3 regions of the Ruminococcus bovis genome follow, and region 2 is predicted to be linked to each of the others. Evidence: riboswitches for the same ligand, from Rfam matches in the RefSeq annotation. Region 2 holds a riboswitch; each other region holds the start of a gene.
What was found. Region 2 has a riboswitch for thiamine pyrophosphate ahead of thiM (hydroxyethylthiazole kinase). Riboswitches for the same ligand answer to the same signal wherever they lie in the genome.
Positions count from the first base shown of each region.

Region 1: it holds a riboswitch for thiamine pyrophosphate, as region 2 does, so the genes downstream of both, thiS (sulfur carrier protein ThiS) here and thiM (hydroxyethylthiazole kinase) in region 2, are expected to answer to the same signal.
Region 3: it holds a riboswitch for thiamine pyrophosphate, as region 2 does, so the genes downstream of both, thiT (energy-coupled thiamine transporter ThiT) here and thiM (hydroxyethylthiazole kinase) in region 2, are expected to answer to the same signal.

Region 1 is NZ_CP039381.1:2,409,966-2,415,337, reverse strand. It holds gene rsgA (ribosome small subunit-dependent GTPase A) at 1-585, shown strand, start outside; gene E5Z56_RS11450 (thiamine diphosphokinase) at 582-1,205, shown strand; gene E5Z56_RS11445 (hypothetical protein) at 1,215-1,919, shown strand; gene ybaK (Cys-tRNA(Pro) deacylase) at 1,930-2,415, shown strand; tRNA gene E5Z56_RS11435 (tRNA-Ala) at 2,454-2,529, shown strand; TPP riboswitch at 2,677-2,781, shown strand; gene thiS (sulfur carrier protein ThiS) at 2,840-3,034, shown strand; gene E5Z56_RS11425 (thiazole synthase) at 3,089-3,859, shown strand; gene thiH (2-iminoacetate synthase ThiH) at 3,873-5,126, shown strand; gene E5Z56_RS11415 (thiamine phosphate synthase) at 5,119-5,372, shown strand, end outside.
Region 2 is NZ_CP039381.1:1,713,566-1,718,937, reverse strand. It holds gene E5Z56_RS08055 (HAD family hydrolase) at 1-462, opposite strand, end outside; gene thiE (thiamine phosphate synthase) at 455-1,099, opposite strand; gene thiM (hydroxyethylthiazole kinase) at 1,086-1,907, opposite strand; TPP riboswitch at 1,979-2,087, opposite strand; gene E5Z56_RS11785 (Ig-like domain-containing protein) at 2,178-3,539, opposite strand; gene E5Z56_RS08035 (AAA family ATPase) at 3,673-5,372, opposite strand, start outside.
Region 3 is NZ_CP039381.1:1,082,860-1,088,231, forward strand. It holds gene E5Z56_RS05070 (ImmA/IrrE family metallo-endopeptidase) at 456-1,154, shown strand; TPP riboswitch at 1,894-1,999, shown strand; gene thiT (energy-coupled thiamine transporter ThiT) at 2,051-2,635, shown strand; gene lepA (translation elongation factor 4) at 2,717-4,528, opposite strand; gene E5Z56_RS05085 (LCP family protein) at 4,630-5,372, opposite strand, start outside.

The DNA of each region.
Region 1 (5,372 bases), 700 kb from region 2:
GCTGTATATAACAATATTGAACCGGTTATTGTAATCTCAAAGTCTGACATAAAAAGTGGTGAAGAAATATATAATATCTATAACAGTACAGGCATCAAGACTATACTTTATTCTTCCGTTACAGGGGAAGGTGTAGATGAAATATATTCACTTTTACCTAACAAAATCACTGCCTTTATTGGCAACAGTGGTGTTGGTAAGTCAACTTTACTTAATAAGCTTTTTCCTGATTTTCAGCTGAAGACCGGAGAAGTTAGTGATAAACTTGGCAGAGGTCGTCATACAACAAGAACTGTTGAATTACTGAAATTCAATGGTGGTTATGTTTGTGACACACCCGGGTTTTCAACTATGCAACTTGAAAAGTTTAATATTCAAGACAAAACCCAACTTCAATATATGTTTCCTGAATTTGAAGATTATATCGGTCAGTGTAAGTTTACTTCATGTAGCCATACTTGTGAAAAGGGTTGTGCTATTCTACAAATGGTAGAAGAAGGCAAAATTCAAAAGTCACGACACAATAGCTATGTTGATATGTATAATGAAATAAAAGACATTAAAGAATGGGAGAGAAGAAAATGAGATGTGTAATTATTTCCGGTTCACCGGATACAAATGTAGAAGAAATCAAAAGCCTATGTACAAACGATGACTTTATTGTTTGTGCTGACTCAGGTTATTCTTTTGCAAAGAAAGCAGGTCTGACTCCAAACCTAATTATCGGTGACTTTGATTCACTAAAGGAAGAACTACCACAGAACACAGAAGTTGTTAAGCTAAATACCCATAAGGATGATACTGATACAGAACATTGTGTTATGGAATGTATCCGTAGAGGCTATAAGGACTTCTTACTATTAGGTTCAATCGGTGGTAGAACTGACCATACATTTGCAAATATTGCAACTCTGGCATTTCTCTCAGAATATAACTATAACGGTATTGCAAGAAACAACGGTGAGGAAATTCGTATCCTAAAGGAAGGTTCATACGAAATGAACAACAAGAAAGGCCTTATTTTCTCAGTGTTCCCTTATGGTTGTGAAAGTGTAAATGTTACATATAAAGGTGCAGAATATATGTTAAACAACAAGACTTTAACATATAATGTATCTCGTGGCATTAGCAATGTTTTTGTTGATGATGAAGCTGAAATCACAATCAACAGAGGCAGAGCAATCCTATTAACTTATTATAAATAAGAGGTTTTTATGCTATATAATATGTGTGGTTTAAATGTTTATTATGAACCAAAATATAAACAGACAATTACTCGTTCTGAAAAATATTTAGCAAAAAATCAAAATTTAAAACCAGACATAACTCTTAATGTTACAGAAGAAAGGATAGATAACTATATCCTTTCTTTTCCTCATATATCAAGGTCACTTGCTGAGTATGTAATTTATGGAATGTTATTTTATGAAGCAATCTTAGATTATGACGGAATACTTCTTCATTCATCAGCAATATCTGTTGATAATGAAGCCTATCTTTTTACTGCAAATAGTGGTACAGGAAAGTCTACCCATTGTGCTTTGTGGATGAAATATTTTGGTGACAGAGCCGTTATGATAAATGACGACAAACCGGTTATCAGAATAATTGATAATAAGATATATGCTTGTGGTACACCTTTTTCAGGTAAACACGATATAAATAAAAATATTTTAGTGCCACTAAAGGGTATTTGTTGTATTAACCAAGGCAAAGAAAATGTTATCAATAAAATAACTACCAAGAAAGCTATAGGAAAGTTCCTGCCACAAACACTTTGCATTAATGATAAACAGAAAATGTCAAGTTTATTAACTGTTCTTGATAAAGTTCTCAGCAATGTAAATGTGTATGAGCTGTTTTGTGATATTTCTGAAGACGCAGTAAAAACATCTTATAATATGATGAGCAAAAATTAGTGGTGATATTATGGCAAAGAAACAAGAAAAAACTAATGTAATGAGAATTCTTGACCAAAAGAAAATTGAGTATTCTCACTATGCTTATGATAATACAAAACTTAACGCAGAAGAAGTAGCAAATGCTCTTAATCAAGAAGTAGGCAAGGTTTTTAAAACACTTGTAACTGTTGGTAAAAGTAAAGAACATTATGTATTTGTTGTACCGGCAAATAAAGAACTTGATTTAAAGAAAGCTGCCAAAGTTGCAAAAGAAAAGTCAATAGAGATGATTCACCAAAAAGAACTTTTACCACTAACAGGATATATCCATGGTGGTTGTTCACCAATCGGTATGAAAAAGCAGTTTAAAACTTTTATCCATAAAACTGCCAATGACTATGATACTATCTACTTTTCAGCAGGTAGGGTAGGTAACCAGGTTGAGTTGCCACTATCTTCATTACAAAAGGTAATTCCTGTTGAAGTAGCAGATATTATAAAAGATAATTCTTGATTTTTTCATTACCTTGTGATAGAATTATCTTATCGAATGGGGATGTAGCTCAGCTGGGAGAGTACCACAATGGCATTGTGGGAGTCGAGGGTTCGAGCCCCTTCATCTCCACCAAAGAAAAGCCCATAGGTAAGCCACTTTTAGCTAACCTATGGGTGTTTTTTTATTTCTTTAAAAGAAAACGGCGAAAAAACGGCGTAAAAAGTAAAATAAAATTATATACTATTGAAAATAATAATAAATAAGAGTATAATATTATTAAAGTAAAATTATGGGAGCTTGTGTTACAGGCTGAGAGGAAGATATAATCTTCGACCAATACCTGATTTGGATAATGCCAACGTAGGGATATATTGATTAATGTATTTTGAGAAGTTACCCAAACATAGGGTAGCTTCTTTTTTTACTTGTAGGAGGTGTAAAAGTGGTAACAATTAACGGTAAAGAAGTTGATATGTCAGGAAAAACTGTTTCACAGTATCTTGAAATTGCAAATTATAACCCAAAGACTATTGCAGTTGAATGTAATGAAGTGATTATCTCAAAGGCTGATTATGATGAAACTGTACTAAAAGACGGTGATGTAGTAGAAGTTGTTAGCTTTATGGGTGGAGGTTAATTTTTTTAAGAAAAATAAAACAAACTTGATATACATTGAAAGAAGGAAATTATAATGGAAAATGATAAACTTATCATTGGTGGTCATGAATTTAACTCAAGATTTATTTTAGGTTCAGGTAAGTATTCTATGAAACTTATTGACTCAGCTATTAAGGATGCCGGTGCTGAAATTATTACACTTGCAGTTCGTAGAGCAAATACTAAGGAACAAGAAAATATACTTGATTATATTCCAAAGGGTGTTACATTACTACCTAATACAAGTGGTGCAAGAAATGCTGATGAAGCAGTAAGAATTGCAAGACTAGCCAGAGAACTTGGTTGTGGTAACTTTGTAAAGATTGAAATTATGAGAGATAGTAAGTACCTACTTCCTGATAACCAAGAAACTATTAAGGCTACAGAAATTCTGGCAAAAGAGGGTTTTGTTGTAATGCCTTATATGTATCCTGACCTAAATGTTGCTCGTGATTTAGTTAATGCCGGTGCAGCATCAATTATGCCTTTAGCTTCACCAATCGGTTCAAATAAAGGCTTAGCTACTAAAGACTTTATTCAAATTCTAATTGATGAAATTGATTTACCTATTATTGTAGATGCCGGTATCGGTAAACCTTCTCAGGCTTGTGAAGCAATGGAAATGGGTGCATCTGCAATTATGGCAAATACAGCTTTAGCTACTGCCGGTGATTTACCATTAATGGCATCAGCATTTAAGAATGCTATTGAAGCCGGTAGAAAGGCATATCTATCAGGATTAGGCAGAGTTCTGACTCGTGGTGCATCTTCTTCAGACCCATTAACAGGTTTCTTGCGTAACTAAGAGGTGACTACTAATGGAAAATGAATTTTTAATTGACTCAGAGTTTTTGTCACCAAAAGCACTTGAGAAGAAACATAGACTGGAGAATGACCCATCATACCGTAAAAATCATATGGAATATATGCCGGGTATGGAAGTTATTGAGTCTGATGTTTGTAAGAATGTAATGGACCATATGAATTCATATGACTATTCAAAATATACTGCAAAAGATGTACGAAAAGCACTTGAACATGAAACTTGTTCTATAGAGGACTTTAAGGCACTTTTATCACCGGCAGCAGAACCATTCCTAGAACAAATGGCTCAAAGAGCAAGAGTAGAAACAAGTAAGCATTTTGGCAATACTGTATATATGTTTACACCGTTATACATAGCAAATTATTGCGAAAACTATTGTGTCTATTGTGGCTTTAACTGTTACAACCATATTAACCGTATGAAACTTTCAATGGAACAAATTGAAAAAGAAATGAAAGTTATTGCCGATAGTGGTATGGAAGAAATTTTAATTCTTACCGGTGAAAGCAGAGGTCAAAGCAATGTAGAGTATATTGGTGAGGCTTGTAAATTAGCACGAAAGTATTTCCGTATGGTAGGACTTGAGATTTACCCTGTAAATACTGATGAATATGAGTATCTTCACAAATGTGGTGCTGACTATGTAACAGTATTCCAAGAAACTTATGATACCGATAAATACGAAACACTTCACCTACTAGGTCATAAGAGAGTATGGCCATACCGTTTTGATGCTCAAGAAAGAGCATTAAGAGGTGGTATGAGAGGTGTTGCTTTTTCAGCACTTTTAGGCTTATCAGATTTTAGAAAAGATGCTTTAGCAAGTGCACTTCATGTGTATTATTTACAGAGAAAGTACCCTCATGCAGAAATGTCCTTGTCTTGTCCAAGACTAAGACCGATTATCAATAATGAAAAGATTAATCCACTTGATGTACACGAAACTCAACTTTGCCAAATTCTATGTGCATATCGTATTTTCTTACCATATGTAGGTATTACAGTTTCTTCAAGAGAAAGTGCAGAATTTAGAAACGGTATTGTAAAGATTGCAGCAACAAAAGTTTCTGCCGGTGTATCTACCGGTATCGGTGATCACGAAAGTAAGTATAGTGGTAAAGAAACAGAAGAAGAACAAGGTGATGAACAGTTTGAAATTAATGATAACCGTAGCCTAAAGAAAATGTATGATGAAATTACAGTTGAAGGCTTGCAACCTGTTCTAAATGATTACCTATATGTCTGATATTATTGTTATTACCAACAGTTCAATCTGTGAAGAAGATTACTTATTACGCATAGAAAAATTAGCAAAAGCAAAACCTAAGGCAATTGTACTTAGAGAAAAACATTTGCCGGAAAGTGACTATGAAGATTTAGCTAAAAAGGTAATTGAAATTTGCAATAAATATAATACTCAATGTATCTTGCATAATTTTCCTAAAGTTGCAGAAAAGCTAAATCATGATGCTTTGCATTTACCTTTGCATAT
Region 2 (5,372 bases):
TAAAATTTCTGCACATTTTAGGTAAATATCAGGATAAGACTTACTTTTTCCTACTGTTTCACAAGTTAGAATATCTGTGAAGAAATTACGAATCTTCAGCCTTTTAAAGGCTTTATCAATCTGATTATAGTCACTTGAAGTGGCAACAATCATTTTGATATTATTCTTTCTAAGAAATTTAAGTAAATTAACTACTCCATTCTTAGTTTGTACTTCATGAAGATAAAAGTCATTTATTATAGAAAGTACACCTTCGATTATTTCTTCTACAGAATTATCAAGGTAGTAATTGTCTATCATATACTTTGCTCCCTCAGTTAAACTCATAGAGTAAAGTATCTCCCCTAAACCTTCCTTTGGAATCTTGTTCTTTTTTCTAAGGTAGATTGCACCTACATCATTCCATATACCCATAGAATTCAGTATAGTGCCATCTACATCAAATATTGCTCCCTTAATCATTGTTTACTGTTTTTAAGGTTTCTGCTTTTAATTCTTTTGTAGCATTTTCAATATCTTTTTGACCGAAAATCGCACTAATAACTGCAATACCCACTATACCTCTACCGGCAAGTTCTTTTACATTATCATGAGTAATGCCACCGATTGCAATTACAGGAATTGAAACTGCTTTACAAATTCTTTCAAGTTCATCATGAGAAACTTCTTCAGCGTCATCCTTTGAACCTGTTTTGAAAACTGCACCAACACCTAGGTAGTCAGCACCATGCTTTTCAGCAAGTAGTGCTTGTTCTACTGTTTGAGCTGATACACCGATGATTTTGTCATCCCCTAGAATTTCTCTTACATTCTGTGCTTCCATATCACTTTGACCAACATGGACACCATCAGCATTAATTTCCTTTGCTATTTCTACATTGTCATTAATTACAAATGGTACATTGTATTCTTTACAAAGTTTCTGAATTTCCTTTGCTTCTTCTAGGAATGAACTTTCATCAAGGTTCTTTTCTCTAAGCTGAACAAATGTTGCTCCACCTTTAATAGCCTTTTCTACTTGGCTATAAAGAGTTTCACCATTTAACCAATATCTATCGGTTACTGCATATAGAAGTAAATCTTTCTTATCGCAATTCATACTTTGCTCCCTTATTTAATGTTTCACCATCCATATTATAGATAGCATCAATAATTCTGTTACGGTATGTTGAGTTACCGTCACCCTGAACCATTCTTGTTTTTGCAATTTCACCGGCAAGACCCATTGTACAAACTGCTGAAGCTACTGCTTCAAGTACATTGTCAGGATTAGCTACAATAAATGCAGTTGTCATACCTGAAAGCTGACAGCCTGTACCTGTGATTTTGCTCATATCAGCCTCACCGTTACGGATTACATAGCACTTTTCACCGTCACTAACAAGGTCAATAGCACCTGTAATTGCTACTACTGAGTTGATACTCTTCGCAAAATTCTTTACAAACTTAACTGATGAATCAAGGTTATCTTCTGTAACAGTATCTGCCACATCAGCATCAACACCCTTAGTTGTACCACTGCCTAAAGCTAAAGTTTTGATTTCTGAAATGTTACCACGAACAACATCAAACTTAATTTCTTCCATTAGCTTAACTGCAGTATTTGTACGAAGTGCAGATGCACCTGCACCTACAGGATCAAGAAGAACCTTGTGGTTAAGCTCATTAGCCTTTTTACCGGCAATAAACATACCCTCAATTGAACGCTTATTAAGTGTGCCGATATTAATATTTAGACCACCACAGATTGATGTAATATCTGCTACATCATCAGGTTCATCAGACATAATGGGACTGCCACCACAAGCAAGAAGTACATTTGCAACATCATTTACTGTTACATAGTTAGTAATGTTGTGTACAAGTGGAACACTTTTTCTAACATTATCAAGGCAATTACCTAGCATAATTGTTACCTCCAAACATATAAATTAAAATATTTTACATACAAAAACGGGTACACCAAAGGCATACCCGTCAAATAAGTCAATTATTTCCCTACGCTGGCATTATCCAAATCAGGTACTAGGTCGAAGTTGTCAACTTCCTCTCAGATTGCTAATTTGCAAACTCCCTATCTACTAATATACTACTAAATGTAGAATTTTGTCAACTGTAAAATAAAGAAACATACCCTAATACTAATTAAGGTATGTTTCTATAAATCACTTAAAATTTTACTTTACTTTAACTTTTAGTCTTAGCACATTTACACCGTTAACTCTAATCTTTAGAGTAGTTGTGCCTTTCTTTAGTGCTTTAACTTTGATAGAAGTTGCATTAGCCTTTGAAACAATCTTTGCAACCTTAGTGTTGTAATACTTATTGTTTATATTTGCAACTTTACCGGTTAATTTTACTGTAGCAGTTTTGCCTTTCTTCAAGTTCAAAGTAGTTCTGCTTAACTTAGGAGAAGTAGTAACTGTTACATAACAATAAAGTTTCTTACCATTTGTAAGTGTTGCAGTAATTCTTACTCTACCTTTAGTTAGTGCAACAACCTTTCCCTTTGACACAGTAGCAATCTTTTTGCTAGAAGTTGACCAAGTCTTTACTGTTCCGTTAGTAACCTTTAAAGTTCTGGTTTGAGCAGACTTTAGAGTAACTTTTGTAGCAGAAATCTTAGGTGTCTTTACTACAGGCTTAGTTGGTTGTGGTTTAGTTGGTTCTTCAATTTTAGTTGTGTTTGGAATAGCTTTTGCTAAAGTTTCAACATCAATAATCTTGCTATCTACTGCAGATTTAATTGAATAAACTTTGCCATCCTTATAAACACAGTAACCACAAGGATTGTAAGCACTATACATATTATTATGATTAAATTCATAATTACCGATAAGTTCTTTTGACTCAGCATCCATTACACCGTCAATGCCAAAAACAATATATTCAGCAGTTTCATTATAAATAGTTACAGTATTGCCGTAATGAATATCACTTACATTAAAGCCTACTTCACCACTTGGAAAATAATATGATGTTAAACCACTATCATCAATATATTTATTTACTGCATCACAAAATTCTTTTGAATAAGAAAGACCACTTGTATCAACCTTAGTTGAGTTAGGTAACTTCTCAACAAGAGTTGTTACATCAATCATACCCTTATCTACTGCATCACTTATGCTATAGATTTTGCCATCTTTATAAAGGCAATAACCGGTTTTGTTAGTATGATGGAAATAATACTCGGTAGTGAAACTATAATCACCTAAAAGAATAGTTTTGCTACTTTGGTTTTTACCTTTTATGTTGAAAAGAACATAATCGGCATTTTCATCATAAACCTTTACTTCTGAATTTTCACTGTTAATGTAATCAACAGTAAATAGGTTTACATACTTGCCATCTCTGTCAAAAGTAAAACCATAATCAGCACCAATACCAAGACTAATTATGTAATTATTAATAGCATCACAAAATTCTTGACTCTGTGTATATGGCTTTGATTGATTTTCTGTTTCTGTTGCAAATACTACTGATTGCATACCGAAAGCAAGTAACACAACAAGAAACAATGAACATAATTTTTTCATACCTTTGCCTCCTTAATATTTAGCATATTTAATATATTATTTTAAAAACTGATAAAAATAATATATATTTCATCTAAATATTACCATATGCACATTAAAAAAGTCAACTAGTATATATATATATATATATAATTTAACAAATAATTTCAATTTTACTACCTTTATTAGGGGTTTTGGTAACAACAATCTGTTTATCAATTCTATCCTTTAGTTCTGTTACATGGGAGATAATACCTACAAGTCGGTTACTACCGGAAAGTTTAATAAGTACATTCATTGCTTGTCTTAATGATTCATCATCAAGTGAACCAAAGCCTTCATCAACAAACATTGTGTCTATCTTGATACCACCTGCTGAGGACTGAATTTCATCAGAAAGTCCCAAAGCCAATGAAAGTGCTGCCTTAAAGGACTCACCACCTGAAAGTGAACTAATTGCTCTCTCTCCACCACAATGATGGTCATATACATTAAGGTCAAGTCCGAATTTTGTTCTGCCATCACTTGACTCTGTCTGACGAACTAACTCATACTGACCACTTGTCATTTCCATTAATCGTTTATTTGCTTTAGCAAGAATTCGGTCAAAGTAATTTAACTGTACAAATGTTTCAAGCTCCATCTTGTTAACACCAATACCACCATTGGCAGTACTTGCAAGTGGTGAAATCAGCTTAAATTCTCTTTCGGCTTTGATAAGATTTTCATTTTCTCTCTTTATATTAGCCAAAACATTTGTGTTAGCAGAATATCTGTAGTTAATGGCTTTAGTTTCATTAGATAAATCACCGATAGCCTTTTCAGTTTCATCTCTCTTTACTTTCACCTTGTCTATATCTTGTACTTTATCTATCTTTTCAAGCTGACCTTTTAATGCTTTGATTGATGCATCGGTTGCTGAAATCATTTTTTCATACTGATTATATTTTTCTAATACAGAATTATAATCGGATTTTTCAGCACTGACAACTGCATTAATACTGTTAATCTTCTTAACTGCTTCACTTTCACTACCAAACTGTAATTCTTCTTTTAAAGAATTATACTGCTTTTCATAAGAAGTAATAGCTGTTTCACAAGACACTACTGCCATCTTTACTACAGTGATTCGCTTATTCAGTTCATTGATTTCATTATTCTTTTCAGGAATAATTCTTTCAAGTTCCTGCTTTCTGTTACTCTTTATTTGTAATGCTTTTAAGGTTTTGTCTAACTTAACATAATTATCTGCTAAATTAGAAACCTGTTTCTTGATAATTTCAAGGGCATCAAGCAACTTGTAATCACCTAATATTTCTTGAACCTTTGTTTCAAGGGCATTTGCCTTTTCCTTTAATTCACCATGTTTGCTAAAAACATTTTGTCTTTCAGCATCAACAACTTTTTGATACCTATCATAATTGTTCTTTGCTGACTCAACCATTTCTTTAGTTGGTGCATTAGGCAACTTAACTGCTTTATGAGGATGGACTGTTGAACCACATACAGGACAAGGCTTATTTTCTTCCAAACTATCAGCCAAAACACCGGCTTGGTCATTAAGATAGGCTATACTTAAATTGTCATATTCATCTTTGTAACCGTTGGCAACTTGCAACTTCTTTTCAAAATCAGTTTTGACAGTAAGGTATGAGCTTTGAAGTTTTTGGAGGTTTTTAATTTCCACTTCTATACCTCTAAGTGTATTACCTTTTTCCTTAATGCTTTCCATTTGGTTAGAAATTTTCTCTATCTCAACTTGAACATTACCAATTGTTTCAAGTTCTTTAGAATTCTTTTCAACCTCTAGAGAAAGGCTTTCAGCTTTACCTGATAATTCTTTTACAGAATTTT
Region 3 (5,372 bases), 630 kb from region 2:
TAATCAATAAGATTTACATTGTACCCCTCATTTTTAATGAAAGACACAAAGCACTGAGTTATCCACAAGCTCAGTGCTTTGTTATTTTTACAGATAGTTTTTCTAATACTTTTCACATAAATTACAAGTATATTTCAATTATTTGTAAAATGAAAAACATATTGACTTTATATACTATAAGCGTACTAAAGAGATACAGAGCTTTAGATACATTGTTTTATCTCCTCAAATAAAACATTGAAAAACCCCTCATTTTTTTCATTAAGTCAAAAACACCGAACATTAGGTTCGGTGTTTTGCCTTTTGTAATGTGTTTTTTCTTTTCACACAAAACACATTTATAATTCAACTGTTACTAACAGTAATAACAAAGTGGTGAACTATACTATAACCAAGCTAGAAAAATATAGAAATTAATTAACTTATTATATAGTAAAATTGTAAAGGAGATTATTATGGCTTATTTAACAGAGAAGAATATAGAAACAATTGCATATAGTATTGTACAGCAGTATATGAATGTTTATAACATTAGCAGTAATGAAGTCTTTAAGGTTAGTCCTGAGAATGTAGCAAATATGTTGGGTATTAAGATTCAGTATGTTGACTTTAACGATAAAGAAGTTCTGGGCAAAGTTGCTTTGTGTAATGTGAAAGACGAAATAGGTGAAAGGGAAGTAACCCTTAACAACAAGACTGTTTATATGAATAAACAGTTGCTAAAGGGCAGTAGTGGTCACAGAAACTTTGTAACAATGTGTGGAATTTCTTTCTTAATTCTTAACCGTATTAATAGTGACTTGTATGGTGAAAAGTACCGTAAAAAGTCTATCACTTTGAGAGATGCACCAAGTGATGATATTGTTGAAGGTATCACTTCTACTTTAGCATTAGAAATATTGATGCCAAAGGAAACTATCAACTTAGTTTTTAACAAGGTTTATGGTGTTGATAAGTTGAATGTTATCAATCCTGTTGTGGATAAAGGAAACTTTATAAAGTTTAACGCAATGGCTGATATGTTTGGTGTAACTAAGGAGATTTTGGCTATAAGATTACAGAAGATGGGTAAGCTGACTGAATATCAGTTCTGTGGTTATGAAAACTTGTTGCAACTGCTTATGGCATTGAAGAACTACCATTGCAAGGCTTAGTTTATGAACAAAATATAGATTTACTATGAATAAATTTACTATTATAAGCCTTTAGTGAATTTGATATAAAAATTTTTAACTTTTTTCAAAAAAACCATTGACATTTTATATTTATGTGGTATTATTTAATTAAAGAAGAAAAGAAATAGTAAACAAGATATAAACATTCTAGAGTGTTATTATATAAGCGTACAGTGTATTACAAGGAGGTATTACCGATGTACCATGGGATTATAGTTCTTGCCGTAGTTTTGGTTTTAATGACTTTACTTTTAGCTACATGTGTTGGGATTGTATTATATATGAATAGATCTAGCAAACCAACAATTAGCAAATCAAATAACGATAATGTTAAGAAGAAACAACCAATTCCCGACATTGAAAACCTTGATATGGTGGCTTTGTTCGGTAAAAAAGCCTAATTTTATCAAGTAAATTACAATTGAATATTTAAAAAATTGAACTTAATTGTTCAAAGTATCTACACAAACAAATTAAATAATTTAATTAATACGAAAAATTAATTAAGAATTTTTATTTTAACTTTTATTATAATTCCATTGTCACATATGTGATAAATATAGGTGGCTTACTAAGATGTAATACTTACGGATAAAATTTTAATTTTAATTTGGAAGGACATAAGGAACATACCCAACAAGGTATGTTCCTTTTTGTGTTTCTAAATATTTTTACAAAAAGTATTTGACAAATATTATTTTTAATGATATTATAGTTGCAAATCAAACAGGGGAGCTACAAAAGTGGCTGAGAGTAAGGTGTGTGCCTTAGACCCTTAACCTGATTCGGATAATGCCGGCGTAGGGAGCTTTAAGATAGGATTTTTATGGCACTGTGCGTCTGCATAGTGCTTTTTTATTTTGGGAGGAACAATAATGGAAATGAGAAAAAAGACTATCTTAAGATTGTGTGAAAGTGCTATTATGATTGCACTTGCTACTGTGTTAAGTATGATTAAGTTTGCGAACTTACCTTTTGGTGGCAGTGTAACACTTTGCAGTATGTTGCCACTAGTACTGATTGCTTACCGTTATAAGTGGAAGTGGGGAGTACTTACCGGTGTTGTTTATGGACTTGTACAAATGGTACTTGGAGCAAACAACCTTTCTTACGGTACATCGGCTTTAGCAGTTATATTAATTATTATGTTTGACTACCTTGTAGCTTTTGGTGTAATAGGTTTTGCCGGTATTTTTAGAGATAAATTCCACAACCAACCACTTGAAATTGCTTTAGGTTCATTTCTTGCTTGTGCATTAAGATATATCTGTCACTTTATTTCAGGTTGGGCAGTATGGTATATTTGGGCACCTGAGGGACAACCTGCTTGGCTATATTCAGTAACATACAACGCAACATATATGATACCTGAAACTATCGTAACAATTGTTGTTGGTGTACTTGTTGCACTTTTTCTTGACTTTAGAAAAGACACAGTCAGCGTATTAAAGAGAGCATAAGTATTTAACATATATCTACTATTACAGCAAAAAGCCTAGGGAATAAAACCCTAGGCTTTTAGCTTTATATAATGTTGTAAATTAGTCTGAATCAAGTTTAAGAACTGCCATAAATGCCTCTTGTGGAACTTCAACAGAACCAAGCTGACGCATTCTCTTCTTACCTTCTTTTTGCTTTTCAAGTAGTTTCTTTTTACGAGTAATGTCACCACCGTAACACTTAGCAAGAACATCTTTACGCATAGCCTTAACAGTTTCTCTGGCAATAATCTTGCCACCGATACAAGCCTGAATTGGCACTTCAAACAACTGTCTTGGAATTTTTTCCTTTAGTTTTTCTGCCATTTTTCTTGCTCTGCCATATGCTTTATCTGCGTGAATAATAAATGATAGTGCGTCAATTACTTCACCGTTTAGCATAATGTCAAGTTTAACAAGCTGACTTTCTCTGTAATCCTTTAGTTCATAGTCAAAGGATGCATAGCCTCTTGTTCTGCTTTTTAGTGTGTCGAAGAAATCATAAATAATTTCAGCAAGTGGCATTTCATAGTGAATATCAACTCTGTCTGAGTCAATGTAATCCATACCAACAAAGATACCTCGTCTATCCTGACAAAGCTCCATAATGTTACCTACATATTCTGATGGTGCATAAATATGAGCATCAGTCATAGGTTCTTCAGCCTTTGCAATAAGTGCAGGGTCAGGGTAGTTGGTAGGGTTACTAATCATTTCAACAGTACCATCGGTTTTTGTAATTCTGTAACTAACTGATGGTGCAGTTGTAATAAGGTCAAGGTTGTATTCTCTTTCAAGTCTTTCTTGGATAATTTCCATATGAAGCAGACCTAAGAAACCACATCTAAAACCAAAGCCCAAAGCAACAGAAGTTTCTGCGTCAAATGTTAGTGATGCATCATTTAGCTTTAATTTTTCAAGTGCATCTCGTAAGTCGCCGTACTTTGCACCGTCAGCCGGATAAATACCACAGAATACCATTGACTGTGCTGCTCTGTAGCCCGGTAGTGGTTCTTCTGCCGGATTGGATACAAGAGTAACTGTATCACCAACTTGGGCATCCTGTAGGCTTTTGATAGATGCTGCAATATAACCAACTTCACCGGCATATAGACCATCTCTCTGTTCAAGAGAAGTTGCTCTCATATAACCACATTCAACAACTTGGAATGTACTGCCTGTTGCCATTAATTTAAATTGATCACCGGGATGAATTTGACCGTCTTTAACTCTAACATAAATAATAACGCCCTTGTAGCTATCGTAGTAACTATCGAAGATTAATGCTCTTAGTGGGTCGTTGTAGTCACCTGTTGGAGCAGGTACATCACTGACAATTCTTTCCATAACATCGTGAATGTTAAGTCCTGTCTTTGCTGATACACAAGGACAACCTTCTGCCGGAATACCGATAACATCTTCGATTTCTTTAATTACTCTGTCCGGATCGGCACTTGGTAGGTCGATTTTGTTAACAACCGGTACAATCTCAAGACCACCGTCAACTGCAAGATATGTGTTAGCAAGGGTTTGAGCCTCAATACCTTGACTGGCATCAACAACAAGCACAGCACCTTCACAAGCTGCAAGTGAACGAGATACTTCATAGTTAAAGTCAACATGACCGGGAGTATCAATTAAGTTAAACTGATAAGTTTCACCATCATCTGCTTTGTACAGTAGTGTTACTGCGTGAGCCTTAATGGTGATACCTCTTTCTCTTTCAAGGTCCATATCGTCCAGAATTTGGTCTTCCATTTCTCTCTTTGCAACTGATTCTGTCTGTTCAAGAATACGGTCGGCAAGTGTGGATTTACCATGGTCGATATGAGCAATTATGCTGAAATTTCTAATTTTGTCTTGTGGAAATGACATATAATCACCTTTATATTAAAACTTTCCTTTTTATTTATTATCCATATTATTATAACATATAAAAAATTGCCCGACAAGGTGTCAGGCAACTTCTTTAGATTTTATTTTAAATCTGTGTAAATGTAGTGAGAAATATCTTTTCTTGTGTCTTTCCAACTGTTCATTTGGATAATCCATGCACCTGCATCAGTTGTTCCATCTGTCCAACCTGAGGTTTCTTCCGGATAACACTTATCACTGGTTTTGTAGGTGAAGAATTTGTAGCTGTACTTAATTAGCCAGTTTAAATCATTCTTGCTTAAATCAGTTAGAATATATTTCTTTAGCTTGTTTGTAATGTCCTTAATTTCCTTAACTGAAGAATCTTTGTATGACTCAACAAGTCCCATTAACATTCTTCTTTGACGAGATGTTCTTGTAAAGTCTGAACCTGAGAATTGTTCTGAACCTCTGTCACGACAGAACCAAAGTGCCTGTTGACCGTTTAATTTCTGTGAACCGTCCTTAACCTGTACTTCGCCATAAGTACCGGCTTGACCGTTCTTGTTTAACTGCCAGTTAATGTAACCACATTCATCCTGATCAAGCTGAACATCAACACCACCAAGGGCATCTACAATATCTTTAAACTTGCTAAAGCCTACTGAAATGTAGTTATCAATTTTGATACCATAGTTCTTTTCAATAGTTTTTACTGCTAACTTTGGACCACCATAGGCAAATGCTGCGTTTAGTTTATCTTTGTTGTAGCCGTCAATATCAACATAAGTGTCACGCATAAATGAGCTGAACTTAATTTCCTTGTTGTTGCTGTCAATAGATACAAGAATCATTGAGTCTGAAC